2 regions of the Bacillus silvicola genome follow, and region 1 is predicted to be linked to the other one. Evidence: a T-box and tRNA genes for the amino acid it is inferred to sense, from the RefSeq annotation. Region 1 holds a T-box; the other holds one or more tRNA genes.
What was found. A T-box is a leader RNA that pairs with one kind of tRNA and senses whether it is charged. The one in region 1 lies ahead of asnS (asparagine--tRNA ligase), so its partner is inferred to be a tRNA-Asn.
Positions count from the first base shown of each region.

Region 2: it encodes a tRNA-Asn, which carries the amino acid that the T-box ahead of asnS (asparagine--tRNA ligase) is inferred to sense. The anticodon was not compared.

Region 1 covers NZ_JBNGVC010000012.1:1,462,845-1,476,570, forward strand. The annotation lists gene ACP6L7_RS19565 (endonuclease MutS2) at 1-2,049, opposite strand, end outside; gene polX (DNA polymerase/3'-5' exonuclease PolX) at 2,069-3,787, opposite strand; gene ACP6L7_RS19575 (CvpA family protein) at 3,843-4,382, opposite strand; gene zapA (cell division protein ZapA) at 4,384-4,653, opposite strand; gene rnhC (ribonuclease HIII) at 4,778-5,713, shown strand; gene ACP6L7_RS19590 (hypothetical protein) at 5,830-6,099, shown strand; gene ACP6L7_RS19595 (hypothetical protein) at 6,096-6,347, shown strand; gene ACP6L7_RS19600 (YuzL family protein) at 6,389-6,523, opposite strand; gene asnS (asparagine--tRNA ligase) at 6,616-8,007, opposite strand; T-box leader at 8,060-8,311, opposite strand; gene ACP6L7_RS19610 (helix-turn-helix transcriptional regulator) at 8,449-9,288, opposite strand; gene ACP6L7_RS19615 (MFS transporter) at 9,393-10,610, shown strand; gene ACP6L7_RS19620 (carboxymuconolactone decarboxylase family protein) at 10,597-10,992, shown strand; gene pheT (phenylalanine--tRNA ligase subunit beta) at 11,050-13,470, opposite strand; gene pheS (phenylalanine--tRNA ligase subunit alpha) at 13,489-13,726, opposite strand, start outside.
Region 2 covers NZ_JBNGVC010000013.1:1,040,750-1,057,488, reverse strand. The annotation lists rRNA gene ACP6L7_RS27555 (23S ribosomal RNA) at 1-1,283, shown strand, start outside; rRNA gene rrf (5S ribosomal RNA) at 1,374-1,489, shown strand; tRNA gene ACP6L7_RS27545 (tRNA-Asn) at 1,499-1,573, shown strand; tRNA gene ACP6L7_RS27540 (tRNA-Thr) at 1,578-1,650, shown strand; tRNA gene ACP6L7_RS27535 (tRNA-Glu) at 1,674-1,748, shown strand; tRNA gene ACP6L7_RS27530 (tRNA-Val) at 1,754-1,829, shown strand; tRNA gene ACP6L7_RS27525 (tRNA-Tyr) at 1,846-1,929, shown strand; tRNA gene ACP6L7_RS27520 (tRNA-Gln) at 1,995-2,069, shown strand; tRNA gene ACP6L7_RS27515 (tRNA-Lys) at 2,075-2,150, shown strand; tRNA gene ACP6L7_RS27510 (tRNA-Gly) at 2,156-2,227, shown strand; tRNA gene ACP6L7_RS27505 (tRNA-Ala) at 2,238-2,310, shown strand; gene ACP6L7_RS27500 (glycerate kinase) at 2,435-3,580, shown strand; gene rocF (arginase) at 3,849-4,742, shown strand; gene cdaA (diadenylate cyclase CdaA) at 4,990-5,811, shown strand; gene ACP6L7_RS27485 (CdaR family protein) at 5,804-7,279, shown strand; gene glmM (phosphoglucosamine mutase) at 7,272-8,618, shown strand; partial or broken gene ACP6L7_RS27475 (hypothetical protein) at 8,904-9,088, shown strand; gene glmS (glutamine--fructose-6-phosphate transaminase (isomerizing)) at 9,101-10,903, shown strand; gene ACP6L7_RS27465 (S9 family peptidase) at 11,209-13,182, shown strand; gene ACP6L7_RS27460 (DoxX family membrane protein) at 13,505-14,011, opposite strand; gene ACP6L7_RS27455 (sigma factor regulator N-terminal domain-containing protein) at 14,263-15,174, opposite strand; gene ACP6L7_RS27450 (RNA polymerase sigma factor) at 15,174-15,665, opposite strand; gene ACP6L7_RS27445 (SDR family oxidoreductase) at 16,030-16,739, shown strand, end outside.

The sequences.
Region 1 (13,726 bases):
CATATTGGATTCTTTCACTTTCATCTTCAGAATACCAATTTGTACGCTCCACTCTGTATCACTTACTTTTTCAAGTAATTGACCTTTTTGGCCGAACGTTAATACTTTTACTTCATCGCCTGCACGTAATTGTTGTTTTGGCGCTGTGTTTTTCACGTTCACTTTTTGTTTCTTCACAAGCTCTGGCACTGCGCCTTCTAGACGGCTCTTCGCTTCAATAAGCTCGTGATCTTTCACGTTTATAAGCTGCGCTTTACGCAATTGACGAAGTTCGTGAATAATGCCCTCTGCTTCTTTCTTCGCAGCTTCGACTTTTTCTTCCCCTTCTATTTGCGCTTTTAATAATTTTTCATCACGCTCTTCGTTAAATTCAATAATTTGACGCTGTAATTCGCGATGAAGTTTTTCAGATTGCTTACGAAGCGCTTCTGCTTCGTTCCAGTCACGCTCTGCGTTCTTTTGACTTTCTTCTAACTTCGCAATCATATTTTCAATTTTATTTGTATCCGTACTAATATGGTTACGAGCTTGGTCAATAACGCGATCAGATAATCCAAGACGCTTCGAAATTTCAAAGGCGTTACTACGTCCTGGTACACCGATTAATAATTTGTACGTTGGGCTTAATGTGTTCACATCAAACTCCACGCTCGCATTAATAACTTGCTCACGGTTGTATCCGTATGCTTTTAATTCTGGATAATGCGTTGTAGCAACAACGCGAGCACCACGATTACATACTTCATCTAAAATTGAAATTGCTAGTGCAGCCCCTTCTTGCGGGTCTGTTCCAGCACCTAATTCATCAAATAAAACTAAGCTTTCAAAATCAGCTTTTTCTAAAATATCTACAATATTCACCATATGTGAGGAGAACGTACTTAAACTTTGTTCAATCGATTGCTCATCACCGATATCAGCGAAAATATTTTTAAATACACAAATCTCCGATTCATCCATTACTGGAATGTGAAGACCAGACTGCGCCATTAATACACAAATACCGACTGTTTTCAGCGTAACTGTTTTACCACCTGTATTCGGTCCTGTAATAACAATTGTCGTGAAATCTTTACCTAACATAATGTTATTTGGCACGATGATTTCTGGATCAATAAGCGGATGACGTGCTTGTCTTAAATCCATATAGCGCTCGTTATTTACGATTGGCTTAGTTGCTTTAATACGCTTCGCATAAAAAGCTTTCGCAAATATGAAGTCAAGATTCGCAACTACTTCTACGTTAGATAAAACGATATCCGCTTCTACTGCCACTTCTTCTGTTAACATCAATAAGATGCGTTCAATTTCTTGTTTTTCTTTCACTCGTGCTTCTTGAAGCGCGTTATTTAACTCTACAATGACTTGTGGTTCAATAAATAACGTTTGCCCAGAAGCTGATTGATCGTGAACAATACCACCATATACGCCGCGGTATTCTTGTTTTACCGGGATTACGTAACGTTCGTTACGAATCGTTACAATCGAGTCAGACAGCATCTTTTGCGCGTTTGAAGAACGCGTCATGTTTTCTAACTTTTCACGAATACGGCTTTCTGCAGTACGAATTTGAGTACGAATACCACGCAGTTTATCACTTGCGCTATCGACTACTTCACCACCGTCACCGATGCAATTAGTAATTTTCTTTTCTAAATCATATAAAGATACAATTTGAGCGACATGAGTTTCTAAAATTGGAAGCTCGACACCATTATCAACCATATCTTCAATGAAACGTTTCATATTGCGACTACCATACATCGTATTGGCAATATCAAGTAGTTCATTTGGGCTTAACATACTTCCAATCTTTGCACGCTTCACATTTGGGCGAATATCCGTAATACCACCTAATGGTGCACTACCTTTTAAACGAATAACTTTCGCCGCTTCATCCGTTGTATCTTGCAGTTCTACAATTTCTTCAAAATCAGTGCTGGGCACTAAATTCTTCACCTTGTCACGACCAAGTGAAGAGGCTGTATGTTCAAGTAATTGTTCTTTTACTTTATTGTATTCTAATACACGCAACGTTCTTTCTAACATGTTGCAGGTCCCCCTTGTGTTACTTATTACGTTTAATATAGTCTAATAAACGTTCAATATCCCATGTGTTAATTACGTTATCTTTTTGAATCCAACCTTTACGTGCTGCTGCTACACCTGTTTCCATATCTTCTAACATTTCAAGTGTATGAGCATCCGTATTAATCGCTACTTTTACACCAGCATCTTGTGCTTGTTTTAATAATTTCGCGCTTAAATCTAGACGGTTTGGGTTTGCATTTAATTCTAAAACTGTATTTGTTTCTTTTGCGAGCTGGATTAATAAATCTGTATCTACATCGTAACCCTCGCGGCGCCCAAGAAGACGACCTGTCGGATGGGCAATCATAGTGACATGCTTATTCTCAAGCGCAGTGCGAAGACGTTTCATAATCGTTTCACGGTCTTGTGAGAAGCTAGAGTGAATCGCTCCAATGACATAATCTAGTTCTGCTAATACTTCATCATCAAAATCAAGCGAGGCATCTGGTAAAATGTCCATTTCAATTCCCCGTAAAATTGTAATGTCTGGATACTTTTCATTCATACGCTCAATTTCTTTCGCTTGCTCGCGAAGACGCTCTTTCGTTAAACCATTCGCTACTTTCAAGTATTGTGAGTGGTCCGTAATCGCCATAAACTTATATCCACGAGCGCGGCATGCTTGTACCATTTCTTCAATTGAAAAGGCACCGTCACTCCATGTTGTATGCATATGTAAATCACCTTGTATGTCAGAGAACTGAATTAAGTTCGGATACTCTTTAATTAATTCAATTTCCTTTCCATCTTCACGTACTTCTGGCGGAATAAACGGAAGACCGAAATGAGCAAAGAACTCCTCTTCTGTTTCAAATGTTTTTACTTCACCTGTTTCCAGATTCTCTACACCGTACTCACTAATTTTCTCACCTTTATCTTTGGCGATTTGGCGCATTTTTACGTTATGATCTTTTGATCCTGTGAAATGGTGAAGAGTTGTAATAAACTCTTCTGGTTTTACTAAGCGGAAATCAATTGAAATATCGTATTCATATTGAAGACGAACAGAGACTTTCGTATCTCCACTTGCAATCACTTCAATCATATTATCAAACTGTAATAAATGTTCACGTACTACTGCTGGCTCCGTCGTTGCAATAATGAAATCTAAATCTTTCACTGTCTCACGAACGCGGCGTAAACTACCAGCGCGAGAGAAACGAATCACTTCAGCAATATTCGACAATTTCTCCTCTATTTCCCCGGCAATAGGCAATACCATCGCAATTGGTAAACGCTCTGGACGAGATCCTACTTGATCAATTGCTTCTAATATTTTCTCTTCTGTTTTCTTACCGAAACCTGCTAAAGCTTGTACTTTATTTTCCTCGCAAACAGCTTTTAGCGATTCCATATCAACAACACCAAGTTCTTTGTATAACTTAGCTACCTTCTTACCACCAAGGCCCGGAAGTTTTAATAACGGTAATAAACTGCTTGGTACTTCTTTTTCAAGTTCCTGTAATACTTCAGATGTTCCCGATTCTATATATTCTTGAATAACTGCTGCTGTTCCTTTTCCAATACCCGGAATCTTCGTGAAATCTTCAATCTCAGAAAGACTACGATCATCACTCTCTAATGCTGCTGCTGCTTTACGGAATGCAGATATTTTAAATGGATTCGCGCCCTTTAGTTCCATAAACAGGCCGATTGTCTCTAATAATTTAATAACTTGTTTTTTATTTATTTTCATCATTGCCCCGCCTTTCTTTCATAGAAAAAAACTTCTCTTTCTGAAAAAAGAGAAGTTATACTTTGCTACCTGTCTGCCATAGCTCCTTCACCTTTTCAGAAAGAATCGGTGTATCGTCTACAATTATTTTGCTAATTGATGATTTTTGTAATGGTGTTTGTATTTGCTCAATTGGAAGGATGTTTCCAACGATAATTAAAACAAACAAAATAATATATACTTCTAAAAATCCGAGGATTGCCCCCGCGAACGCATTGACTTGCTTTAAAACCGGTATTTCTGCAAACATATTTAACAAATTACCAAGTAATGAAAGTGCAATTTTTGTAATAATAAACAATATGATAAACGCAAGTGCTTGATAAAATACTGTTTCAATATTATTTGCATCAATCCATTCTGGAACAGATACGTTTTTATCAAATGGATACGGAATAAATTTCGCAAGCGCTGGCGCTAAATCTTTACAGTACCAGTATGCAACAAGGTATGCGATAATAAAGCTTGTTAACTTTACAAGTTGCAGAATAAACCCTCTGCGTAAGCCGAGGAAAAATCCCATAACAAGCAGTAAAATGATAATAATATCAATCATGTTATTCCATTCCTTTTTTTGTCATACTTTCTTTCAATTTCTCATGTTCTTCTTTTAATTTTATGTAATCGTGTATGACGTTTACCGCCGTCAATACCGCTAGTCTACTCGTGTCAAGCGAAGGATTCTTGGCATTGAGTTCGCGCATTTTATCATCCACAATCGCTGCTACCATGCGGATATGACTTGTACTTTCATCGCCAACAACTGAATATTGCTGACCATAGATTTCTACATTAATTCGACTTTTCTTTCCCTTTTGTTGTGACAACTCACCGGCCTCCAATCACGTACAGAATCCTAAAGTTTATCATACCATGAACCTTCATAATATGGAAACAGAAAGAACAATCCGATATGATAAAAATAACAATATAAAAAAAGGGGTGACCATTATGTCAAATTCTATCGTAATTCAAACAAATTCTACAGTAATTGAAAACATGAAACAACAATATAAACAAGCGCTTAGCCCGAAAATTCCACAAGGCGGGATCTTCATGGCAAAGGTGCCATCTTGCACAATTACAGCGTATAAATCTGGAAAAGTAATGTTCCAAGGAGGCCGCGCTGAAGCAGAAGCTTCTCGTTGGCAAACTGTCTCTCAAACACCGAAAACAGCTGTAAAAAAATCTGTCGATTCACACCGTTATGCACCGCCTACTTCCATCAGTACAATGTCTATCGTAGGGTCAGATGAAGTTGGTACTGGTGATTTCTTCGGACCGATGACAGTAGTTGCTGTATATGTGGATGCAAAGCAAATTCCACTACTAAAAGAACTTGGTGTAAAAGACTCTAAAAACTTAAATGACGATCAAATTACTGCCATTGCAAAACAACTTCTACACGTTGTTCCTTACAGCTCTCTTGTCCTTCACAATGAAAAATATAACGAGCTATTTGATAAAGGAAACAACCAAGGTAAGTTAAAAGCCTTACTACATAATAAAGCTATTACAAACTTATTAGCTAAAATTGCACCTACAAAGCCTGAAGGCGTCTTAATCGATCAATTCACACAACCTGATACATACTACAAATATTTAGCAAAACAAAAACAGGTACAACGTGAAAATGTTTACTTCGCGACGAAAGGCGAAAGCGTCCATTTAGCAGTAGCCGCTGCTTCTATTTTAGCTCGTTACTCATTCGTAAAACAGTTTGACGAACTAAGCAAAAAAGCTGGTATGCCACTTCCAAAAGGTGCCGGTAAACAAGTTGATATTGCCGCTGCTAAATTAATTCAAAAGCTTGGTAAAGAACGATTACCTGAGTTTGTGAAAATGCATTTCGCTAATAAGGAGAAGGCGTTTCGCTTATTAAAATAGTATCGACAAAAACAGGAGCCTACAAACTCCTGTTTTTTGTTTCCCCCTACTATAGGCCTTATATTTTTGTTACAATTATAATATACAGATTATTCTAACATAGGAGGAGTTTCCCATTGCTACTTCTACAAATGATTCTAAATATTTTACTAGGTGATCCACATGAAAGACAATTCGAAATTAGGGGAAATATTCAATTACTCAGTGAGCAGCAGGAGTTTCAAAACTTGATTGAAAGATATGGTAGATCATTCCTATTAAACTTACGAATTCGAAAGTTTATTGGGAAACACGATGCCCGCTTGTTAATACACAATCCAGCAAAACTACAACACTTCTGTAAGGAACTTGAATTTATGATTAGAAAAAGGAGGTATTTCATATGAACGCTGTAAAAGTAAAAAAGGTATTATATGCTTTCGTACACCTCGTAGGTCCACTTTCTTACTTCATTATTTCTACCATTTGGGGAGTTTTTTTCACTACTAAATCCATATTCGAGAATATATCTGATAATCTTGGCGTTATGGCTATCTATTACGTGTTCATTAGCTTAGTGTGGTTTTTCTATTTAGGTCGATTAGACAAAGATGTAGATAAAATCACAAAAGAAATTAACGATAATAAGATGTAATACATAAAAAAGGAGTGTCGCCAAGACTCTCCTTTTTTATGTTAGCTTCGTTTCTGCTTCTTATTAGATGAAGATACTTTATGAGAGCCTGTTTCATGTGTTGTCGTTCCTTGTCCTTCTACTTCTGGAGAACCTAGGCCCGATCTTGAATGATCTTTTTTCACTTTTTTACTCATTTATATTCACCCCTTCGCGTTACTTTTTGCTATGAGGTAATAAACTATGCAAAATAAAAAGCGAGAGGAAATCCTCTCGCTTTTTTCACATTTTAGAATTCAGAAGAACCTGGAGTTCTTGGGAATGGAATTACGTCACGGATGTTAGCCATGCCAGTGATGTACATTAGGAAGCGCTCGAAACCTAGACCGAATCCAGCATGTTTTGTACCGCCGTATTTTCTAAGTTCTAAGTACCACCAGTAATCCTCTTCGTTCATACCTAGTTCTTTAATTCTGTCTACTAAAACGTCCATTCTTTCTTCACGTTGACTGCCACCGATTAATTCGCCGATGCCAGGAACTAGAAGGTCAGTAGCAGCTACTGTTTTACCATCTTCATTAAGACGCATGTAGAATGCTTTAATGTCTTTCGGATAGTCAGTTACAAATACAGGGCGTTTGAAGATTTCTTCTGATAAGTATCTTTCGTGCTCTGTTTGTAAGTCAATACCCCATTCTACTGGGTATTTGAAGTCAGCACCTGACTCTTGAAGCACTTTAATTGCTTCTGTATATGTGATGCGACCGAAGTCAGAGTTAATTACGTTGTTCATGCGCTCTAGAACTGTTTTGTCAACGAAACTGTTGAAGAATTCCATTTCTTCTGGTGCATGCTCTAGTACGTATTTCATTGCATATTTTAGCATATCTTCTGTAAGGTTCATTACGTCACCTAATTCAGCGAATGCAATCTCAGGCTCAACCATCCAGAACTCAGCTGCGTGGCGAGTTGTGTTTGAGTTTTCTGCACGGAATGTAGGTCCGAATGTGTAAACATCACGGAATGCTAACGCATAAGCTTCAGCGTTCAGCTGTCCACTTACTGTTAAGTTTGTTTCTTTACCGAAGAAGTCTTTTGATTCATCAACTTGTCCGTCTTCACCTTTTGGTACGTTGTTTAAATCTTGCGTTGTTACGCGGAACATTTCGCCAGCACCTTCTGTATCACTACCAGTGATGATTGGTGTGTGAACATGTACGAATCCACGCTCTTGGAAGAATTGGTGAATCGCAAATGCTGCGATAGAACGTACACGGAACGTTGCAGAGAATGCATTTGTTCTTGGACGTAAATGAGCGATTGTACGTAAGTATTCAAACGTATGACGCTTCTTTTGAAGTGGGTAATCAGAGTCTGATAAGCCTTCGATATCAATTTTTTCTGCTTTAATTTCAAATGGTTGCTTCGCTCCAGGCGTTGCAATTACTTTACCTTCTACTTTAACTGAAGAGCTAAGTGGAAGTTTTGCAATTTCTTTGAAGTTCTCTAATTCTGTATCGAAAACGATTTGAACGCCTTTGAAGAAGCTACCGTCGTTTAATTCGATGAAACCAAATGCTTTTGAATCACGTAAGTTACGAATCCACCCTGATACTTGTACTGTTTGATCTGCATACTTTTCTGTATCTCTATACAGACTTTTTACTAATGTGTTTTCCATAGTGAAATTCTCCTTTGCTGATATATTTAAATACAAAAAAACCTTTCATCCATAAAGGGACGAAAGGTTAAACTTCGCGGTACCACCCAATTTGTCATAAAGACCAACTTTAACTCGTATGTAATACATACTTCCCGGTTTGTAACAGGCCGGATTCCCGTCTAAGTCTACTCTTGAATACAAGATCCAATTTCGGTTAGCAACTCCAAGGTGTTCTTCATATATACCGCCTCATCAGGCTCTCACCGTCCCTGACTCGCTTTGGATTATAGTATATACTACTTTTCCTTATCATCGTCTTTCGTTTTGTTAAACTAAAATTAATGTACTACATTCGAGGGAAAGATGCAAGATGTCGGAAAATATATCAGTATTTTTCTTTCTTCAACAACATATATTTAAAAGCTTTCCTTGTACAGACCAATCCCCTGCCGTATTATGCTAATTTGCTTCTAATAATGCTTTCATCTTCATTTCTGTATCTTCCTCTGTACGAGGCTGGTAAATTGTAAGCTTTAATTCAGGTGCGTCATAAACCTGGAGTGTGACATGATCCATAATCAACGTTCCAGCGACAGGATGTAAAAGTATTTTCCGACCAATAGGTGTTCCTTGTACTTCATGATTTGACCACCACATACGAAATTCGCTACTTCTTTCCGTAAGTTCTTCAATTATATTTTTAAACCACTCATCCCCAATAAACTGTGTATATGTAGAACGGAACTGTGCAATTAAACGTTGCGCATGGTTTTCCCAGTTTTCAAATAGTTCACGGTATTCTTTTGATGTAAAACAACGCCAAACTGCATTTCGATTTCTCTCATCCATTTCGCCAAAATCACCAAATACAACGCTTGCTGCTTTATTCCAATGAACAATGTTTAGTTTCTCATCAATTACATAAGTAGGACAAAATTGTAATTGATCTAATAGCCCCTCTAAAATCCCATTTATGTGTCCAGCAATCGGTTTCCTTATTTGAGAAGGTAGTGAATGATTTGCTAATAAAAGCAAATGTTTTTTCTCTTCCCCCTCCAACTGAAATACACGAGAAATTGACTCTATAACTTCTTGAGAAACTTGGATATCACGCCCTTGTTCTAACCATGTATACCATGTCAATCCAATTCCAGCTAATTGCGCAACTTCTTCTCGTCTTAATCCTTTTATTCTTCTTCGTTGACCAATTGGTAAATTAAATTGCTCAGGAGTCAACCTAGCGCGGCGGCTTTTTAAAAAATCAGCTAGTTCCTTCCTTCTATCTGCATCGCTTAACATATAATGTTCCCCTTTATTAGTGGTAGTTTTTATACCAGTATAAATACACTCCTATTTTCATTATAAACCTACCTTTATCTTAATAAGTAAAGGAGGTGAATTTTATGATAATAAAAAATACAGAAACGCATTCTTTCGAACTGACACAGCGATTTGTTTTATTCATGGCGATAATATGTGGTTTTACAGTAGCAAACGTGTATATAAATCAAACCCTTTTAGTAAGTATGGCTCATACTTTTCATGTTTCAGAAACTAGAATCGGTATTGCTGCTACTGTAACCCAAGTCGGGTATGCATTAGGAAACCTCTTCCTAGTTCCTTTAGGAGATATGCTTGAGAGAAAAAAATTAATTTTAAGTTTATTGTCCCTCGTTTGTATCAATTTAGCTTTATCCGCTTTATCGACAAGTGCGAATTGGCTAATTGCATCCAATTTTATTCTTGGATTTGTTACAATCATCCCCCAGATTGTAATCCCTTTTGTCTCTCAATACGCCACTGATCAAAATAGGGGGCGAATTTTAGGCAATGTGTCTATCGGTCTAGTTTGCGGCATTTTAGGTGCTCGATTAATTAGTGGATTTATTGATATTCACTTCGGATGGCGAGCTGTTTACGGAAGTTTTTTCATAAGTACATCCATTCTTATTTTATTGGTGAAAATATATTTCCCTAAGGGAGATACGATTCACCACATGCAGTATAAAAAGCTGTTTCATTCTTTCCTTCCACTTTTGTTGCAAGAAAAAATATTGCGAAAGGCTTGTTTAAGTCAAGGAATGATATTTGGAGCTTTTAGTGTCTTTTGGACTACACTTATTTTCTTATTAACCACACCTCCTTATCATTACGGAAGTTCTACTGTTGGATTAATCGGTTTAGTAGGAATAGTAGGGGCATTTGCAACACCTATAATTGGGCGCATTATAGATAAAAAAGGAGCCGTATTTGCTAGTACTTTATGTACATCTATTTCATTTTTTTCTTTTTTACTATTTTTATTTTTAGGGTACTGGTTACCAGGACTAATTATAGGAGCCCTTCTACTTACAGCCAGTACTCAAGCAAATCAAGTCGCTTGTCAAGCACACATTTTCCAATTACACCCTGAGAAACGAAGTAGTTTGAACGGCATATACATGGTGGCTACATTCCTTGGTGGATCTATTGGTTCTTACTTGGGACTACTCGCCTGGAGCAAATGGCAGTGGACCGGAGTATGCATTCTTGGAATTTCCATGATAAGTATTGCAATAATCTCGTTTATAAAAATACCTAACTATACTAGAAAGGGAGATATATGTAATGAAAAATCCTAGTGTAAATTATGAAAAAGGAATGAAAGTTTTAGCAAAAATCGCTCCAGAACATTATCAAAATATTGTAAATAACTTTGCAGATTCTATTGCGCCTGATTTAGGAACATTAGCTGTAGAATTTAACTACGGTCAAATTTTCGCCAGACCAGGTCTTGACTTAAAATCTCGATTACTTGCGACCGTTGCTGGATTAACAGCTTTAGGCAATACTGAGCAGCTAAAATTTTATATAATCGGAGCATTAAACGTCGGATGGACAGAAGAAGAAATCATTGAAGTAATGATGCAAATGATTATTTATGCCGGATTTCCTGTAGCATTAAACACCATTTTAACGGTTGCTACCGAGGTATTTACAGAACGAAAAACAGCTGAAATTTAATTAAAAATAAAAAGGTTGAGCCTCATGTAATTAGCACTCAACCTTTTTATTTAAAAATTACTTACGTAACTCCGCACCAAATTTCTCTTCTACCGCTGTTAATACACGGTTATGTGCTTCTGTTACTTCTTCATCTGTTAATGTACGTTCTGCATCGAAGTAGTTCATAGAGAATGCAAGTGATTTCTTGCCTTCTTCCATTTTTTCACCTTCGTATAAGTCGAATAGTGTTACATCTTTCAGAAGTTCTCCGCCAGCTTCAGCAATGACTTGCTTCATTTCACCAGCTTTTGTTTCTGTTGTTACGACAACAGCCATATCACGTGTCATAGATGGGAAACGTGGAATTGCTGAGTAGTAAGTTTCCTCTGCGTCTGCACCGAATACTTTTACAAGAGATAGTTCGAATACGAATGTATCTTTCACATCTAATTGTTTTTGCGCTTCAGGGTGCAATTGACCGATGAATCCAATTACTTCGCCATCTAATACGATGTCAGCTGTACGTCCCGGGTGCATACCTTCACGTTTTGCTGGTGCATATGTGATTTGGTTAGCAACGCCTAGTACGTCGAATAATCCTTCTAGCACGCCTTTAACAACGAAGAAGTCTACAACTTTCTTCTCACCTTGCCATGCATGGTGAAGAGCAAGACCTGTCATAACACCTGCAAGATGTTGTTCTTCTTTCGGAAGTTCTCCTGCTTCTGTTGGTAAGAAGACAGAACCTACTTCGTATAAAGCAACGCTATCGTTTTTACGTGCAACATTGTATGAAACTGCTTCTAACAATTGTGGCACTAAGCTTAAACGAAGTTGGCTACGCTCTTCGCTCATTGGAAGTGCAAGATTTACAGGAGCTTTTTCGTTTGGCTCAACCATATATTGTTTCGCTTTGTCAGCGCTTGTTAATGAATACGTGATTGCTTCATATAAACCAGCGCCTTCTAGGAAGCGGCGTACTTTACGACGTTTCGTTTGTGCCGATGTTAATTTACCACGTGTCATTGTTCCAGAAGGTAATGTAACTGGAATGTGGTCATAACCGTATAGACGACCCACTTCTTCTACTAAGTCTTCTGAAATTGTAATATCAGGACGACGTGCTGGCACATTTACATGGAATGTTCCTTCTACTTCTGTGAATGGGAATTTTAAGTTTGTGAACATTGTACCCATTTCACTTGCAGAAATATCTGTACCTAATACACGGTTTACTTTTTCAGCAGTAACAGATACTGTACGCTCTTCTACTTGTAAGTTATCAGCTTCTACTACACCTTCAAGTGCTTCACCGCCAGCGTATTTTGCCATTAAAGCAGCTGCATGTTGAATCGCTTCAAATGTGCGTGTTGGGTCAATCCCTTTTTCGAAACGTGCACTTGATTCACTACGAAGACCTAAGTCTTTTGATGTACGGCGCACAGTTTGTCCTGCAAAGTATGCAGACTCGATTAGAACGTTTACTGTGTCATTTGTAACTTCAGAATCAGCTCCGCCCATAACACCAGCAACAGCTAAAGCTTTTGTGCCGTTTGTAATTACAAGGTGGTGGCTTTGTAATGTACGTTCTTGATCATCTAATGTTTCAATTTTTTCGCCTTCTTTTGCAAGACGAACAACGATTTCTTTTGAACCTAATTTATCGTAATCGAATGCATGTAACGGTTGACCGTATTCCATTAAAATGTAGTTTGTAATATCAACAACGTTGCTAATTGGACGAATGCCAGCTGCCATAAGGCGCGTTTGCATCCACATTGGTGATGGACCAATCTTTACGTTCTTAACCATTTTTGTAATATATAATGGGTTTTCTTCTTTCGCTTCTACACTTACAGAAATGTAATCAGAAGTTTTTTCTGCTGTTTCTTGTAAGTCGATAGCTGGAAGTTTCACTTCACGGCCGTAAATAGCGGCTACTTCATATGCAACACCTAACATGTTTAAGCAATCTGCACGGTTTGGTGTTAAACCAAGCTCAAGTACTTCATCGTGTAAGTTTAAAATTTCAAGTGCATCTGCACCAACTTCAGCGTCACTTGGGAAGATGAAGATACCATCTGCATATTCTTTTGAAACTAACTTTCCATCAATACCAAGCTCTTGAAGAGCACAAACCATACCGTGAGAAGCTTCACCGCGTAGTTTTGCTTTTTTAATCTTGAAGTTACCAGGAAGTACAGCGCCAACTTTTGCAACTGGTACTTTTAAACCTTTTGCAATATTAGCAGCACCACAAATAATTTGTACTGGTTCTTCTTCACCGATATCGATTAAGCATTTGCTTAATTTATCAGCTTCTGGGTGTTTTTCACATTCTAATACGTGACCAACTACAACACCTTTTACACCTTTATTTAATACTTCAACGCCTTCTACTTCAATACCACTTTTCGTGATTTTGTCTGCTAGTTCTTGTGCCGTTACATCTTTAATATCTACATACTCTTGTAACCAACGATATGATACGAACATATTTATCCTCTCCTTCCCTTACGCTCGTTTGAATTGTTGTAAGAAACGTACATCATTTGTATAGAAATGACGAATGTCATCTACGCCGTATTTCAACATTGCGATACGCTCTGCGCCCATACCGAATGCGAAACCTTGATATTCTTTTGAATCATAACCAGCCATTTCAAGTACGTTCGGATGAACCATACCTGCGCCTAAAATTTCGATCCAGCCAGTCCCTTTACAAGTGCCGCAACCTTTACCGTGACACATC
Region 2 (16,739 bases), on a different contig from region 1:
AAAAGGTGCCTGTACCGCAAACCGACACAGGTAGGCGAGGAGAGAATCCTAAGGTGTGCGAGAGAACTCTGGTTAAGGAACTCGGCAAAATGACCCCGTAACTTCGGGAGAAGGGGTGCTTTCTTAACGGAAAGCCGCAGTGAATAGGCCCAAGCGACTGTTTAGCAAAAACACAGGTCTCTGCGAAGCCGTAAGGCGAAGTATAGGGGCTGACACCTGCCCGGTGCTGGAAGGTTAAGGAGAGGGGTTAGCGTAAGCGAAGCTCTGAACTGAAGCCCCAGTAAACGGCGGCCGTAACTATAACGGTCCTAAGGTAGCGAAATTCCTTGTCGGGTAAGTTCCGACCCGCACGAAAGGTGTAACGATTTGGGCACTGTCTCAACCAGAGACTCGGTGAAATTATAGTACCTGTGAAGATGCAGGTTACCCGCGACAGGACGGAAAGACCCCGTGGAGCTTTACTGTAGCCTGATATTGAATTTTGGTACAGTTTGTACAGGATAGGCGGGAGCCATTGAAACCGGAGCGCTAGCTTCGGTGGAGGCGCTGGTGGGATACCGCCCTGACTGTATTGAAATTCTAACCTACGGGTCTTATCGACCCGGGAGACAGTGTCAGGTGGGCAGTTTGACTGGGGCGGTCGCCTCCTAAAGTGTAACGGAGGCGCCCAAAGGTTCCCTCAGAATGGTTGGAAATCATTCGTAGAGTGCAAAGGCATAAGGGAGCTTGACTGCGAGACCTACAAGTCGAGCAGGGACGAAAGTCGGGCTTAGTGATCCGGTGGTTCCGCATGGAAGGGCCATCGCTCAACGGATAAAAGCTACCCCGGGGATAACAGGCTTATCTCCCCCAAGAGTCCACATCGACGGGGAGGTTTGGCACCTCGATGTCGGCTCATCGCATCCTGGGGCTGTAGTCGGTCCCAAGGGTTGGGCTGTTCGCCCATTAAAGCGGTACGCGAGCTGGGTTCAGAACGTCGTGAGACAGTTCGGTCCCTATCCGTCGTGGGCGTAGGAAATTTGAGAGGAGCTGTCCTTAGTACGAGAGGACCGGGATGGACGCACCGCTGGTGTACCAGTTGTTCTGCCAAGGGCATAGCTGGGTAGCTATGTGCGGAAGGGATAAGTGCTGAAAGCATCTAAGCATGAAGCCCCCCTCAAGATGAGATTTCCCATAGCGTAAGCTAGTAAGATCCCTGAAAGATGATCAGGTTGATAGGTTCGAGGTGGAAGCATGGTGACATGTGGAGCTGACGAATACTAATAGATCGAGGACTTAACCATATAATATGTAGCAATGTTATCTAGTTTTGAAGGAATATATGTTTAGATTTCTTCTTGACATTCTGAAAAGAATGTGTATAATGATAAAAGTCTGGTAATGATGGCAGAGAGGTCACACCCGTTCCCATACCGAACACGGAAGTTAAGCTCTCTAGCGCCGATGGTAGTTGGGACCTTGTCCCTGTGAGAGTAGGACGTTGCCAGGCTTGTATTATTCCGCAGTAGCTCAGCGGTAGAGCTATCGGCTGTTAACCGATCGGTCGTAGGTTCGATTCCTACCTGCGGAGCCATTATGCTTCCATAGCTCAGCTGGTAGAGTACTTCCATGGTAAGGAAGAGGTCACCGGTTCAAGCCCGGTTGGAAGCTTGAGAAAAGTTTTGGATTTTTTTGGCCCGTTGGTCAAGTGGTTAAGACACCGCCCTTTCACGGCGGTAACACGGGTTCGAATCCCGTACGGGTCACCACTTTTGGAGGATTAGCTCAGCTGGGAGAGCACCTGCCTTACAAGCAGGGGGTCGGCGGTTCGATCCCGTCATCCTCCACCATATATATTTAAATGTCGGAGGGGTAGCGAAGTGGCTAAACGCGGCGGACTGTAAATCCGCTCCTTCGGGTTCGGCAGTTCGAATCTGCCCCCCTCCACCATTTTCTTTAAAATAACCTGAAAGGGTTTATTTTTTTGAGAAGATAACCATACTAGTAAATATTAATGGGCTATAGCCAAGCGGTAAGGCAACGGACTTTGACTCCGTCATGCGCTGGTTCGAATCCAGCTAGCCCAGCCATTTACGAGCCATTAGCTCAGTTGGTAGAGCATCTGACTTTTAATCAGAGGGTCGAAGGTTCGAATCCTTCATGGCTCACCATTTTCGCGGAAGTAGTTCAGTGGTAGAATACAACCTTGCCAAGGTTGGGGTCGCGGGTTCGAATCCCGTCTTCCGCTTTATTACTACGGGGCCTTAGCTCAGCTGGGAGAGCGCCTGCCTTGCACGCAGGAGGTCAGCGGTTCGATCCCGCTAGGCTCCATATAAATAGGGAAAGCTTACATCAAATGATGTAAGCTTTTTTTGTGCTTAAATTTCACATAAAAAGACAACTTGTGTATATGTTGTTTAAAATGAAAGAAGAGCATAAATAAGGAGAGATAATTATGAAAGTTGTCATTGCATCTGATTCATATAAAGAAAGTTTGAAAGCTATGGAGGCATGTGAAGCTATTGAAAGAGGTTTTGCAGCAGTTTTTCCTAAAGCAGAGTACGTTAAAGTACCAATTGGAGATGGAGGTGAAGGAACGGTCGAATCTCTTGTTGGTGCTACAATGGGAGAAATTATATCACTTAATGTGACAGGGCCGCTTGGAGAGAGCGTGCAAGCCTTTTATGGTATGTCTAAGGATAAGGAGACAGCATTTATTGAAATGGCAGCAGCATCAGGATTACAACACGTTCCAATTGAAAAGAGAAACCCACTTATTACAACAACAAAAGGGACAGGTGAACTTATATTACATGCATTAGATCAAGGAGTGAAACACATTATTTTAGGACTTGGAGGAAGTGCTACAAATGATGGTGGGGCTGGTATGCTATCCGCTTTAGGTACAAGGTTTATAAACAGGAAAGGTGAAGTAATAGAACCCTCTGGAGGGACATTAAATTTGATTACTACTGTTGATCTTTCTAGGATTGATTCACGCCTAAAGGATTTAAAGTTAGAAGCAGCGTGTGATGTAGATAACCCTTTAGTTGGAGCTAGCGGGGCATCTTTTGTATTTGCGAGACAAAAGGGCGCAAATGTAGAGATGATGAAAGAGCTAGATGAGAATTTAAAACATTATGCTAATATACTTAAACAACATGTATCTTTAGATGTATCTGAAATACCGGGGGCGGGGGCAGCTGGAGGAATGGGAGCAGCTGTCGTTGCGGTGCTAAAGGGGCAGTTAAGAAAAGGAATTGAAATTGTATTAGATTATACAAATTTTGATAAGTGTATAGAGGGCGCCGATCTGATTGTAACTGGTGAGGGAAGAATAGATGAACAAACAGCGTATGGAAAAGCTCTTGTTGGTGTCGCGAAGCGGGCGAAATATCGTCATATTCCTGTAATTGCTATTGGTGGATCTGTATCCTCGAATTATACGACTGTTTACGAAAAGGGAATTGATGCAGTGTTTAGTATTACAGCGAGTCCAATGACATTAGAAGAAGCATATAAAAGGGCAGAAGAGAATATCGAAATGACAGCAAGAAATATTGCAACAGTGTGGAAATTAGCATCAGAAAAACGCTTCTAAATGTAGAAGTGTTTTTTAATCCATTTATTTGATGATATTTTGCATAATCCTGAGTGATGATGGAGAAAAGTGCGGATAAAAATATTAGCTGATAGAAAAGTCAGTTGTTTCACTAAGTTAACTTTATACATAGAATAGTCTTAAAATTTAGGTTTCAATGAGTGTACAAGTGAATATATTGTATATCCATGCAGAAAAATGTCGAGTTGAGTCAGACTATATAAAAGATTTAAAATATTTAGGAAGGCATAAAAGGGGGATACTATCTATGAAAAAAGAAATCTCAGTTATTGGAGTTCCAATGGATTTAGGACAGATGCGTCGCGGGGTTGATATGGGACCAAGCGCGATCCGTTATGCAGGGGTAATTGAAAGAATTGAACAAATTGGATATGACGTTAAAGATTTGGGAGATATATGTATTGAGAGAGAAAAAGAAGTAGATGAAAATACAAAATTAAGAAACCTTACACAAGTTGCAACTGTATGTAATGAATTAGCAAGTAAGGTTGATCATATTATAGAAGAAGGTCGTTTTCCACTTGTATTAGGCGGTGACCATAGTATTGCTATCGGTACGCTAGCTGGTGTAGCGAAACATTATAAAAATTTAGGTGTTATTTGGTATGATGCACATGGTGATTTAAATACAGAAGAGACTTCACCATCTGGAAATATTCACGGTATGTCACTTGCTGCAAGTTTAGGCTATGGACATCCGACGCTTGTAGACTTATATGAAGCATATCCAAAGGTGAAAAAAGAGAACGTTGTAATTATCGGTGCACGTGCATTGGATGAAGGAGAAAAAGACTTTATTCGCGATGAAGGCATTAAAGTATTCTCAATGCATGAAATCGATCGTATGGGTATGACGGCTGTTATGGAAGAAACAATTGCGTATTTATCTCATACGGATGGTGTCCATTTATCATTAGATCTAGATGGGCTTGATCCTCATGACGCACCAGGAGTTGGAACACCTGTAATTGGCGGTCTATCTTATCGTGAAAGCCACTTAGCGATGGAGATGTTAGCAGAAGCTGATATTGTTACATCTGCTGAGTTTGTTGAAGTAAATACAATTTTAGATGAGAGAAACAGAACAGCAACAACAGCGGTTGCTTTAATGGGTTCTTTATTCGGTGAAAAACTGAAATAAATGTAAGAAAAGCAACTGTGAAGTTGCTTTTTTTATTGGGAAATAGGCGTATAATTATGATTGATATTATACTGTAGGGTAAGAAAGGTTGACATCTTACCAATTTAAGCTAAAGGGGGCGTTTGTAATTGTCGTTTGTTTCATGTATGGTATAATTAACTAGTTGTTGGAAATACATACAGATAGAGCATAAAATAATATTTCAATATATGGATAGAATTGCTCGTAAGTAGGAGGAAGGGTTAGCATGCCTTTTGAAGATACGACCATTTTGAAATATCTTAGTACGGCATTAGATATTGCTGTTGTATGGTTTATTATATATAAGCTAATTCTTATAATCCGGGGCACGAAGGCTGTTCAACTTTTAAAAGGTATTACAGTTATTATTGTCGTCCGGATGATCAGTATTTTACTTGAATTGCATACGCTATATTGGCTAACGGAACAAGTATTAACGTGGGGATTCCTAGCTGTTATTATTATCTTCCAGCCAGAATTGCGAAGAGCACTTGAGCAGCTAGGACGAGGTAGTCTGTTTTCGCGTGTGGGAACTCACGAGGAAGATGAACCTGAAATTGTTGCAACAGCGATAGCGAAAGCTACGGAATATATGGGAAAACGTAGAATAGGTGCATTAATTACGTTGTCAAAAGAGACTGGGATGGGTGACTATGTGGAAACGGGTATTCCGCTGAACGCAAATGTGTCATCAGAACTACTCATTAATATTTTTATCCCTAATACCCCTCTTCATGATGGAGCAGTAATTATGCAGGGAAGTACAATTAAAGCAGCAGCATGTTATCTTCCGCTATCAGAAAGTCCGTTTATTTCTAAGGAGTTAGGAACAAGGCATCGCGCTGCAATGGGAGTTAGTGAAGTTACTGATAGTATTACAGTAGTTGTGTCGGAAGAAACGGGTCAAATTTCTTTAACGAAAAACGGTGAGTTACATCGTGATTTGAAGACAGAGCAGCTGAAGGATATGTTGTTAGCAGAATTTAGTGGGAACGAAAAAACGACTTCTTCGTCTTTATGGAATTGGAGGAGAAAGCGTCATGGATAAGCTAATGGAGAATCATTGGTTTTTAAAAGGAATCTCATTACTATTGGCGTGTATGCTTTTTATGTCAGCAACTTTAACCGAAAAAAATACGACAGCGAGTATATTACCTTTCGTAAATGAAACGAAAGAAACATTAACTGATTATCCCATTACTATTAAGTATGATGAAGAGAAGTATATTGTAAGTGGTATTCCACCAGGTGGAGTCAAGGTGAAGTTAGAAGGCCCAAAAGCATCGGTCGCTGCAACAAAAGCAAAAAGCCAATTTAATATACCAGTTGATTTGCGAGACAGTCGAGTAGGAACCTATGAAGTTTCTTTAAAAGCGAACGGGCTTCCAGATGATGTGAAAGGGACAGTTCAACCATCAACAATTAAAGTCACTCTTCATGAAAAAGCGAAAAAGTATGTTCATGTGGATTTGAAATTATCAAATGAAGATCAGATGCCAGCAGGTTCTACTATTGAGAAATCGAGTATTAAGCCCGACACTGTTGAAGTAGTTGGAACAAAAGAAGAAATAGAAAGTATTTCATCTGCTAAGGCATATATCGACTTAAAAGGCGTGAATAAAACTGTTACAAAAACAGCAGACGTTACATTGTACAATAAAGAAGGGAAACGTTTAAATGTAAAAACGAGTCCATCTAAAATAAGTGTAACCGTGAATGTAGTGACACAACCTACAGCAAATAACGTCGAAAAAACAGTACCTCTAACATATTCGAAAAAAGGGAATTTGCCAGAGGGTTTAGCTGTTACAAATATTAATGTTGAACCAAAAGAGGTAACGATAGCAGGTCCAAAAGACATTTTGGATAATATACAATCTATAGAGGGGGTCGAGGTAGATCTTAGTCAATTGACGGATTCTACAACATTCGATGCCTCTGTTTTATTGCCAAAAGGTGTGACAAGTGCAAAACCAAATCAAGTGAAGGTTTCTGTAGGGGTACAAAAGGTAAAACAAACGAAAAGTAAAACTATAGAGGGTATCCCGATTCAAAAAAATGGAATTCCGAATGATGTTACTGCTCAGCTACTTTCGCCACAGGATGGAAAGATAAGCGTTGATATTTCAGGAGAAGCAAGTATAGTAGATAAAATAACAGCTGCTCAAATAACAGCTGCGATTAATCTGCAAAATGTATCTCCGGGGACGAAGGATGTTTCTATTCAAGTGAGCGGTCCTGGTAATATTTCGATAGAACCAAAACAAAAAGGTGCTAAAGTCACAATTGTGAAGAAAGAAAAACCAGATAAAGAAGTACAGGGTAATATTGAACAACCAGATCCAGCAAACAATAAAGAAAATCAAACTGAAAAACCAAAAAATCCGGAACCGGATCCAGAAAAGGATCAGGGAAAAGATAAAGAAAAAGATAAAGAAAATGGCCAAGAAACGAGCCAAGAACCAACAGTAGATAATCACAAAGAGCATGAAAAAGGAGCGAATAATAATGGGTAAATATTTTGGTACAGACGGAGTACGCGGGGTTGCAAATAAGGAATTAACACCTGAATTAGCATTCAAAATTGGACGTTTTGGCGGCTATGTATTAACAAAAGATACAGATCGTCCAAAAGTAATTATTGGCCGTGATACACGTGTATCTGGACATATGTTAGAAGGAGCTTTAGTAGCAGGCCTATTATCAACTGGAGCAGAAGTAATGCGTCTTGGTGTTATTTCTACACCAGGTGTGGCTTATTTAACAAAAGCTTTAGATGCACAAGCGGGTGTTATGATTTCTGCATCTCATAATCCAGTACAAGATAATGGAATTAAGTTCTTCGGTTCAGATGGTTTTAAATTAACAGATGAGCAAGAAGCTGAAATTGAAGCATTATTAGACAAAGAAGTTGACGAGTTACCACGTCCAACAGGTACTAACCTTGGCCAAGTGAGTGATTATTTTGAAGGTGGACAAAAGTATTTACAATACATTAAACAAACTGTAGAGGAAGATTTCTCTGGTTTACATATTGCTTTAGATTGCGCACACGGTGCGACTTCTTCTTTAGCTCCATACTTATTTGCAGACTTAGAAGCTGATATTTCAACGATGGGAACTTCTCCAAACGGTATGAATATTAACGAAGGTGTAGGATCTACACATCCAGAAGTCTTAGCTGAATTAGTAAAAGAAAAAGGTGCTGATATCGGACTTGCTTTTGATGGTGATGGCGACCGTTTAATCGCGGTAGATGAAAAAGGAAACATCGTTGACGGCGATCAAATTATGTTTATTTGTGCGAAGTATATGAAAGAAACTGGTCAATTGAAACATAATACAGTTGTTTCAACAGTTATGAGTAACTTAGGCTTCTATAAAGCACTTGAAGCAAACAATATTACAAGTGATAAAACAGCAGTTGGTGACCGCTACGTAATGGAAGAAATGAAACGTGGTGGATATAATCTGGGCGGAGAACAATCAGGTCACATTATCTTACTTGATTACATTACAACTGGTGATGGAATGTTAAGTGCACTTCAACTTGTAAACATCATGAAAATGACGAAAAAGCCATTATCTGAGCTTGCAGGCGAGATGACAAAATTCCCACAATTACTAGTAAACGTTCGTGTAACAGATAAAAAACTAGCATTAGAAAATGAGAAAATTAAAGAAATTATTTGTGTTGTAGAGGAAGAAATGAACGGAGACGGTCGTATTCTTGTTCGTCCATCTGGAACAGAACCACTTATTCGTGTAATGGCAGAAGCACCGACACAAGAAATTTGTGATGGATATGTACATCGTATTGTAGAAGTTGTGAAAGCTGAAGTTGGCGTTGAATAATTCGCCGATTCTATGAAAAAGGAGCACAAAAAGTGCTCCTTTTTCATATGTTTTATAGACAATGAAAAAAATTTCATTGACGATTTATATTGTTTGTTATACGATGGTCTTGTTCTTTTTCTCAAAGGAAATATTGTAAATTATAAAAGCGCCAGAACTACAAGTAGTGTAGTTGACGAGGTGGAGTTTATCGAGATTTCGGCGGATGACTCCCGGTTGTTCATCACAACCGCAAACTTTTACTTAAAACATTAAGGTGACTTAGTGGACAAAGGTGAAAGTGTGATGAGAGAAAAGGAACGGATGAATACTAGCTGTATAAGTATATACGGACTTTAACCCAATCGAGAGGAAGGTGAAAGCCGTTACAAGCTTACAGGGCTAGCAATATGTAATCCGTTTTTTTAATATAAATAAATGGTATCGGACTATGTCGTTACATGTTCGCAAAGCAGTGTAAGCATTTGTAACGGCGACTAAACATGTGTGGAATTGTAGGATTTATTGGAGAGCAAGATGCAAAGGAAATTTTATTAAAAGGTTTAGAAAAACTAGAATATCGTGGATATGATTCAGCAGGTATTGCAGTACAAGCAGAGAACGGTGTTGTTGTATACAAAGAAAAAGGCCGTATTGCAAAGCTTCGCGAAATCGTAGATGAGAACGTAGCAGCAAGCGTAGGGATTGGACATACACGCTGGGCTACACATGGTGTTCCAAGTAAGTTAAACGCGCATCCGCATCAAAGTACATCAAAACGCTTTACACTAGTTCATAACGGTGTAATTGAAAACTATGAATTAGTGAAAAAGGAATATTTACAAGATGTAACGTTCGTAAGTGAAACAGATACAGAAATTATCGTACAGCTTATGGAACAACAAGTGAGCACAGGATTAAGTGTAGAAGAAGCGTTCCGTAATACGCTATCTCTTTTACATGGCTCTTATGCAATCGGATTACTTGATGCTGAAAATCCAAACATGATTTATGTTGCTAAAAACAAAAGCCCGCTATTAGTAGGTGTTGGTGACAACTTTAATGTTGTGGCGAGCGACGCTATGGCGATGTTACAAGTTACAGATCAATTTATCGAGTTAATGGATAAAGAAATCGTAATTGTAACGAAAGAAAGCATTACAATTAAAAACTTACAAGGTGAAACGATTGAACGTGCACCTTATACAGCGGAATTAGACGCAAGTGATATTGAAAAAGGAACGTATCCTCATTTCATGCTTAAAGAAATCGATGAGCAACCACTTGTAATCCGTAATATAATTCAAAAGTATCAAGATGAAAATGGCGAGATTGAACTGGATGCAGATATCCGTAACGCAATTTTAGATAGCGATCGCATTTACATCATTGCATGTGGAACAAGTTATCATGCAGGTCTTGTTGGAAAGCAATTCATCGAGAAATTTGCGAAAGTACCAGTTGAAGTACACGTAGCAAGTGAATTCTCTTACAATATGCCATTATTAACAGAAAGACCATTCTTCATTTACATTTCACAAAGTGGTGAAACAGCTGATAGCCGTGCAGTACTTGTGCAAACAAATGAAATGGGTCATAAAGCATTAACGATTACAAATGTACCTGGTTCTACGCTTTCTCGTGAAGCTGATTATACACTTCCGTTATATGCGGGACCAGAAATTGCAGTTGCATCAACGAAAGCTTACACAGCACAACTTGCAGTACTTTCAATCTTAGCAGCTGACATTGCAAAAGCTAAAGGTGAAATTCTTGATTTTGATTTAACTCACGAACTAGGACTTGTAGCAAATGCAATGGTAGTACTTTGTGATCAAAAAGAAGAGATGGACGCATTAGCAAAACAATTTTTAGCAACAACGCGTAACTGCTTCTTCATCGGACGTAGCGTAGACTTCTTCGTAGGTTTAGAAGGTGCGTTAAAACTAAAAGAAATCTCTTACATCCAAGCAGAAGGATTTGCTGGAGGAGAATTAAAACACGGTACAATTGCCTTAATCGAAAACGGTACACCAGTTATCGCACTTGCTACACAAGAGCACGTAAACCTTGGAATTCGTGGTAACGTGAAAGAAGTAGTAGCGCGCGGGGCTAACCCATGTATCATCTCAATGAAAGGCTTAGAAATGGAAGGTGACAGCTTCGTATTACCAGCTGTACACGAAGCACTAGCACCGCTAGTAGCAGTTATTCCATTACAACTTATCTCATACTACGCAGCACTTCACCGCGAATGTGACGTTGATAAGCCACGTAACTTAGCTAAGTCTGTTACTGTTGAGTAGAGGTTGGTAGATTTGAAATAAATTTGTGAAGCTTCACCCCTTTGGATATTTTTATCTAAAGGGGTGTTTTTGTGTCCAAAAGAAAAAGAACATCTAAAATTGATAAGTGGATTAAAGAGGGGCGAGGAACTAGCAGTGGGGATGGACAGAATCCCCACTGATTAAAGTTTCACTTTATCGGATTTTGAAAGGAACTACTTTTATTTATCAGAATTTTCCGTTATCATTTTAAGTATTCGTGAACAATTTCCTTTATTACACAGGAAGAGACGATAGATTATTAGACATTACGAGGGGGCTTATTAATGCAAATAAATGAAGAAACATATTTAAGTATAGAAGAGATTATTTCATTACCAGCTTTATCAAGTACAAACATAAGTGATGATGGAAAAAATGTAGCATTTGTTAAGAAGACAGCTAACTGGAAAGACAATACATATAGGAATCATATATGGATATATGAAAAAGATAAGGAGCAGAGTTACCCATTAACAACTGGGGATATAGATAGTATACACCCATTATGGTCCCCAGATTCTAGGGATATCGCCTACCTTAGCTCAGTTGGTGAGGGGGATAATAAGAAAAATCAAATCTTTGTTAAGTCAATAGATGGTTATGGTGAGTTACAAATTACTGATGAGAAAGAAGGGATCAGTAATTTTAAATGGGAGCCTAGTGGTAAAGGCTTTTATTATGTGGCACAGTCAAAAGAATCAGAGCTGATAAAGAAGCGGAAGGAACTATATGGGGATTTCCAACGTATAGGTAAGGAGTACAAGAATAATTGTTTATATTACATTGAAATAGAAAAAGTGATACAAAATGATAAAGAGGAACATGAAAATAGCGGTGTTTATCAACTAACTAATGGGAAGGATTTTCATATCCACGAATTTGATATTTCAAATGATGGGAAAAAGGTTGTATTTATGGCTACACCAAGCTCAAATATGGGAGATTATATGAATGGAGATCTATACATACTAGATATTAAAGCTGGAGAGCTACAAAAGATGAATATGGATAAGTTGTTGGGAGGGAGCGTTTGCTTTTCTCCTGAAGGCAGCAAAATATGCTACTCAGCAAGCATAAGGGAGAAGGAGTACTATAAGACTCATATACAAGACAGTACATTAGAGATATATGATATGAATACTGGAGAGGTAATTCGGCCTTTAACAAACTTTGATAGTACGGTTATGCCATTACAGTGGACGGCTAAGGGGATTTTAATTAGATGGCAGGATAAAACTAACTATCGTATTGGATTGCTATGTGAGGATGGCACTGTGGAAATGTTAAGTGACAAAGTAGATGGCTTTATAATGAATGCTTCTATAACAAGGGATGGAAATCATATATCCTATAATAAGGCTATTACAAATGAAACCTTTGAAATCTATTTAGACGATAAAAAAATAACGAATGAAAATAGCTTTTTCGAAGGAAAGCTTAAAAGTAATAGGGAAATAGTCTCATGGAAAAGTAGTGATGGTCTTGAAATAGAGGGTGTTTTATCGACTCCAGTAGAGTTTGACGCAAATGAAAAATATCCCTTATTAGTAGTAATCCATGGTGGTCCGGCTTGGGCATCCTTCCCGATATTTTCAGAGTGTTTTAATGAAAAATATCCTATTGAGCAATTTATCGAAAAAGGCTTTATAGTTTTAGAGCCGAACTATAGGGGAAGTTCTGGTTATGGTAATGAATTCTTAAAAGCAAACTATCGAAAACAGGGAATTGCTGACTACGATGATGTTATATCTGGAGTGGATAAACTAGTTGATCAAGGGATTGTAGATAAGGGTAGAGTAGGGGTTATGGGATGGAGCAACGGGGGATATATATCAGCTTTCTGTTCTACATATAGTAGTAGATTTAAAGCTATTTCAGTTGGAGGTGGAATCACTAACTGGAGTACCCATTATGTAAATACAGATATCCCTTACTTTATTAGAATGCATTTAGGAAATACTCCATGGAATGATCCAGATATATATACAAAAACATCGCCAATGACATATATTAAATCAGCCTGTACTCCCACCTTAATCCAACATGGCGAAAAGGATGCAAGAATTCCAACTCTAAACGCATATGAGCTATATCAAGGATTAAGGGATATGGAAGTGGATACAGAATTAATTATATTTAAAGGAATGGCATATAGTTCTGACCAGCCAGGAATTAATGTGGCTATTATGAAGCAGAATTTGATGTGGTTTTCACACTATATTCTTGGAGAAAGTATGAAAGATTTTAGGACTTTATAATGGATATCCTCACAGGATACATAAGGATGAAACAGTCTCATAAGGAGGGCTGTTTTCATATTTATCTTGTGATTGTAGCTCTTGCTTCTGGTTCATCTGCAAGTATACGTATTATTGGATTTTCAGATAGCCTAACGTTATAAGGTAGCTTATAACGTTTAAATTACTTCTATAGATAAATTTGTATTATATCGAATTGTGAATAGTTTAGGTGATTTATTGTATATCAAAAAACCGAAATCTGATTATAGATTTCGGTTTCACTTTATGTGAGAAAATGATCGTGTTTCTTATTAGCTTATATTTAAAAGATGAACTGTTCTTATGCAGTTTTACTTAATTTATATGCTGCACGGCTATTTTTTTTGAAAAGTTTTTGGAAAACATAACCATCTAATCCGATACGTCCAGCATTCTGTCCTGCAACTAAAATGAACATAGTTAAAATAAGTAGGTTTGGGTTTACACTAACAGTTCCGCTTAATAAAAATGAAAGGTTCATTATGATTCCGAAAAATGCAGCTGTTTTTGTTAATCCACCTAAAATTAAACCGAGACCTACTAAAATTTCTCCCCATTGAACTAGAAAGCTAAATAGGTCTGCGTTTGGAAGAACAAAATGTTGAAGGAAATCTGCCCACCAACCTTGTACTGCAGGGTGACTACCTGATGCTTGAGCGATAGCTCCTTTTAGAAAACCACTTGCATCAAAAGACTGTCCAACAACTTTTCCTATTCCAGCAGCAAGCCACGCATATCCTATGTAAAATCGTAAAAATAATAATATGAAAGCAGCACGTTTATCAGTTCTTAAAAAGTTGATAACCATTGAAATCCCTCCAATGTATTGTATTTACATGTTTATTATATATCCATTGTGAAAAGATTCACAATGGATAAAGTGTGAACAAAAATTATGATTTTTCATTTGTACATAAAGTATTTGGAAATTTATTTTTTAGAGGATGAACAATAAATGAGGGATGGGAGCTCTCCACTAAAATAGATAGCTCCCATAGTAAACAGATTAATGTACATTCTTTTAACTATCTACTATTAGTGTATCTTTTCTTTTCCTTATTATTTCTCCGGTTTTATATAAGGAACAATTTGTGCAGTAACCCCTACAGAAGCACCACGAATAAAGTCTTGGTTTTCTAATGCCTTAAAGTTTTCTGTTTTTCCTGTTAGCATAACACCTAAAATTTTCACTTGATCGAATGGTTTGTTTTTGTTTGATTTTAAAAACTTCTGGATGTCTTCGTCATGTCCATCGTCATCGTATTGGTTAAGTGAATCAACGAACTCTTTATACGCTTCTTCAGGGGACTTGTCTGGATTAAATCCGTAAACGGGCATACCAGCAGGTCCCTTGCTTTCGTCTCCAATTGGTGAGGTCATATATAACCATACAATGTTTAAGTTGTCTGGAATTTTTTCTTTAATTTCTTGTAGTGTGTAGGGCTGATTGAAAGAGATAGCAACTTCGGCAACATAGTTGTTCATTTGTGAAACTTCCCCTAATTCATTTTGGACACCATCAAAATATTCCTTAATAGCGGGATTATAAAATGTTGCAAACTTTTTCTTTGTTTGTTTATCGTACTCGTAGAACTCTGTATCGGACCAATAAAAACCAGGTGTTAATTCATTGGAATCGATATTGGTACGGAGCCAACCATAGGAACTTGTTAATGTGTTCCATGGGACTACATAACCATTAATATTTTTAGAACGATTTGATATAATATTGCCGCCAAACATGGATGAGTTACTCGTTACTTGAGAATCAATTTGCACATTCGGTTCTGCAATTGCATTATGTAAAAAGAGATGTTCGTGAAGTTTCGTAGAACTTTTCGCCGCGAAGAAATTACCGATCTTATAAATTATAGGGATAAGTATTATTACGACGATAATAGAAGTAATAATGGTTTTGAGTAATTGCTTACGTTTCGCTTTTTTTAACGCATCTTTTAAAGAAGTGTCCATTAAGTTTTTCCTCCTACTGTAGAATGAATTGTTTTACGTGCGCGATGTAATTTTTGTTTGACACTGTTCACTTGAATATCTAATATTAGAGCGATTTCTTCATATGAAAAGTTGTAATAGTACTTTAAAAAGAAGGCCTCTTTATATTCTAATTTTATATCTTTTAATAGATAGAAAATCTCATCTTTATTTAAAACAGCGTCTAATTCTTGGTCTGTATATTGTAGTTTTGAATAAATCTCTTCAGTTAAATAAATGTTTTGCTGTTCTTTTTTTCTCTTTAAGTCAATGTATTCGTTTAGTGCGACTCTGAAAAACCATGGACGTATGTTACTCTCGGTTAGATCATCTAGCAATGTGTATACTTTATAGAAAGTATTTTGGATGATGTCTTCTGCATCTTCTTTTATAGCTCCTTTCGCTAGTAATAGCTTGAACACTTCCTCTCCTAAATTGATAAGATAGGAGGTCAATATTTTTTCTTTTCCCATCATTTTTCCTCCTTACACTTATACAACGAATAGGTAATGGTAAATGTATACACTTAAATTCAAATTAGTTATTAACTACGGTTTATAGTACATGATACTTCATGAATAGGAGTAATTATTTCGTTTTTTGAAATATTAAATCTTTAATGTTAAAATAAAATTTGGAGATATATGGAGAGGGGACAAAGACTCAATATGTGGATGAACTTGTAATGATTAGAAATTAGATAGATGAATTTTTCTCTCATAAGCGAGGGGTTATTTAGCTATCTGTAAATCATTCAAGGACTGCATATTTAGCTTGTACATCCCTTTTGTAAGGATAGATGCCTATGTGGGGAAATTTATATCTCTTATATAAAATATGCGTCCTTTAAACTTGGAGGAGTATAGTGTGAATCAATTAAAAAATAAAGTAGCTGTTGTTACAGGAGTTAGTCGTCTAGATGGTATTGGAGCAGCTATTTGTAAAGAATTAGCTGAAGCAGGATACGATATATTTTTTACGTACTGGACGAATTACGATAAAGAGATGCCTTGGGGCGTTGATCAAAATGAACAAATACAATTAAAAGAAGAGCTGTTACAAAACGGTGTGAAAGTATCAAGTATGGAGTTAGATTTAACTCGGAATGATGCATCAAATCAGCTTATAAATAAAGTTACTGAACAACTAGGGTACCCTCATATATTAATTAACAATGCAGCGTATTCTACGAATAATGATTTCTCCAATTTGACTGCTGAAGATTTGGATAAACATTACATGGTAAATGTTCGCGGCACTACATTGTTAAGTAGTGAGTTTGCACGTGGATTTAATAAGAAATCAGGTGGTAGAATCGTTAATATTACTTCGGGACAGTTTAAAGGACCTATGGCTGGCGAGTTAGCCTATGCAACAACGAAGGGAGCTATTGATGCTCTCACTAGTACTTTGTCAGCAGAGGTAGCCCATTTAGGTATAACTGTTAATGCAATTAATCCAGGGCCAACTGATACGGGATGGATGACAGAAGAGATAAAAAGAGGATTAAAACCGATGTTTCCTTTCGGCAGAATTGGTGAACCGAA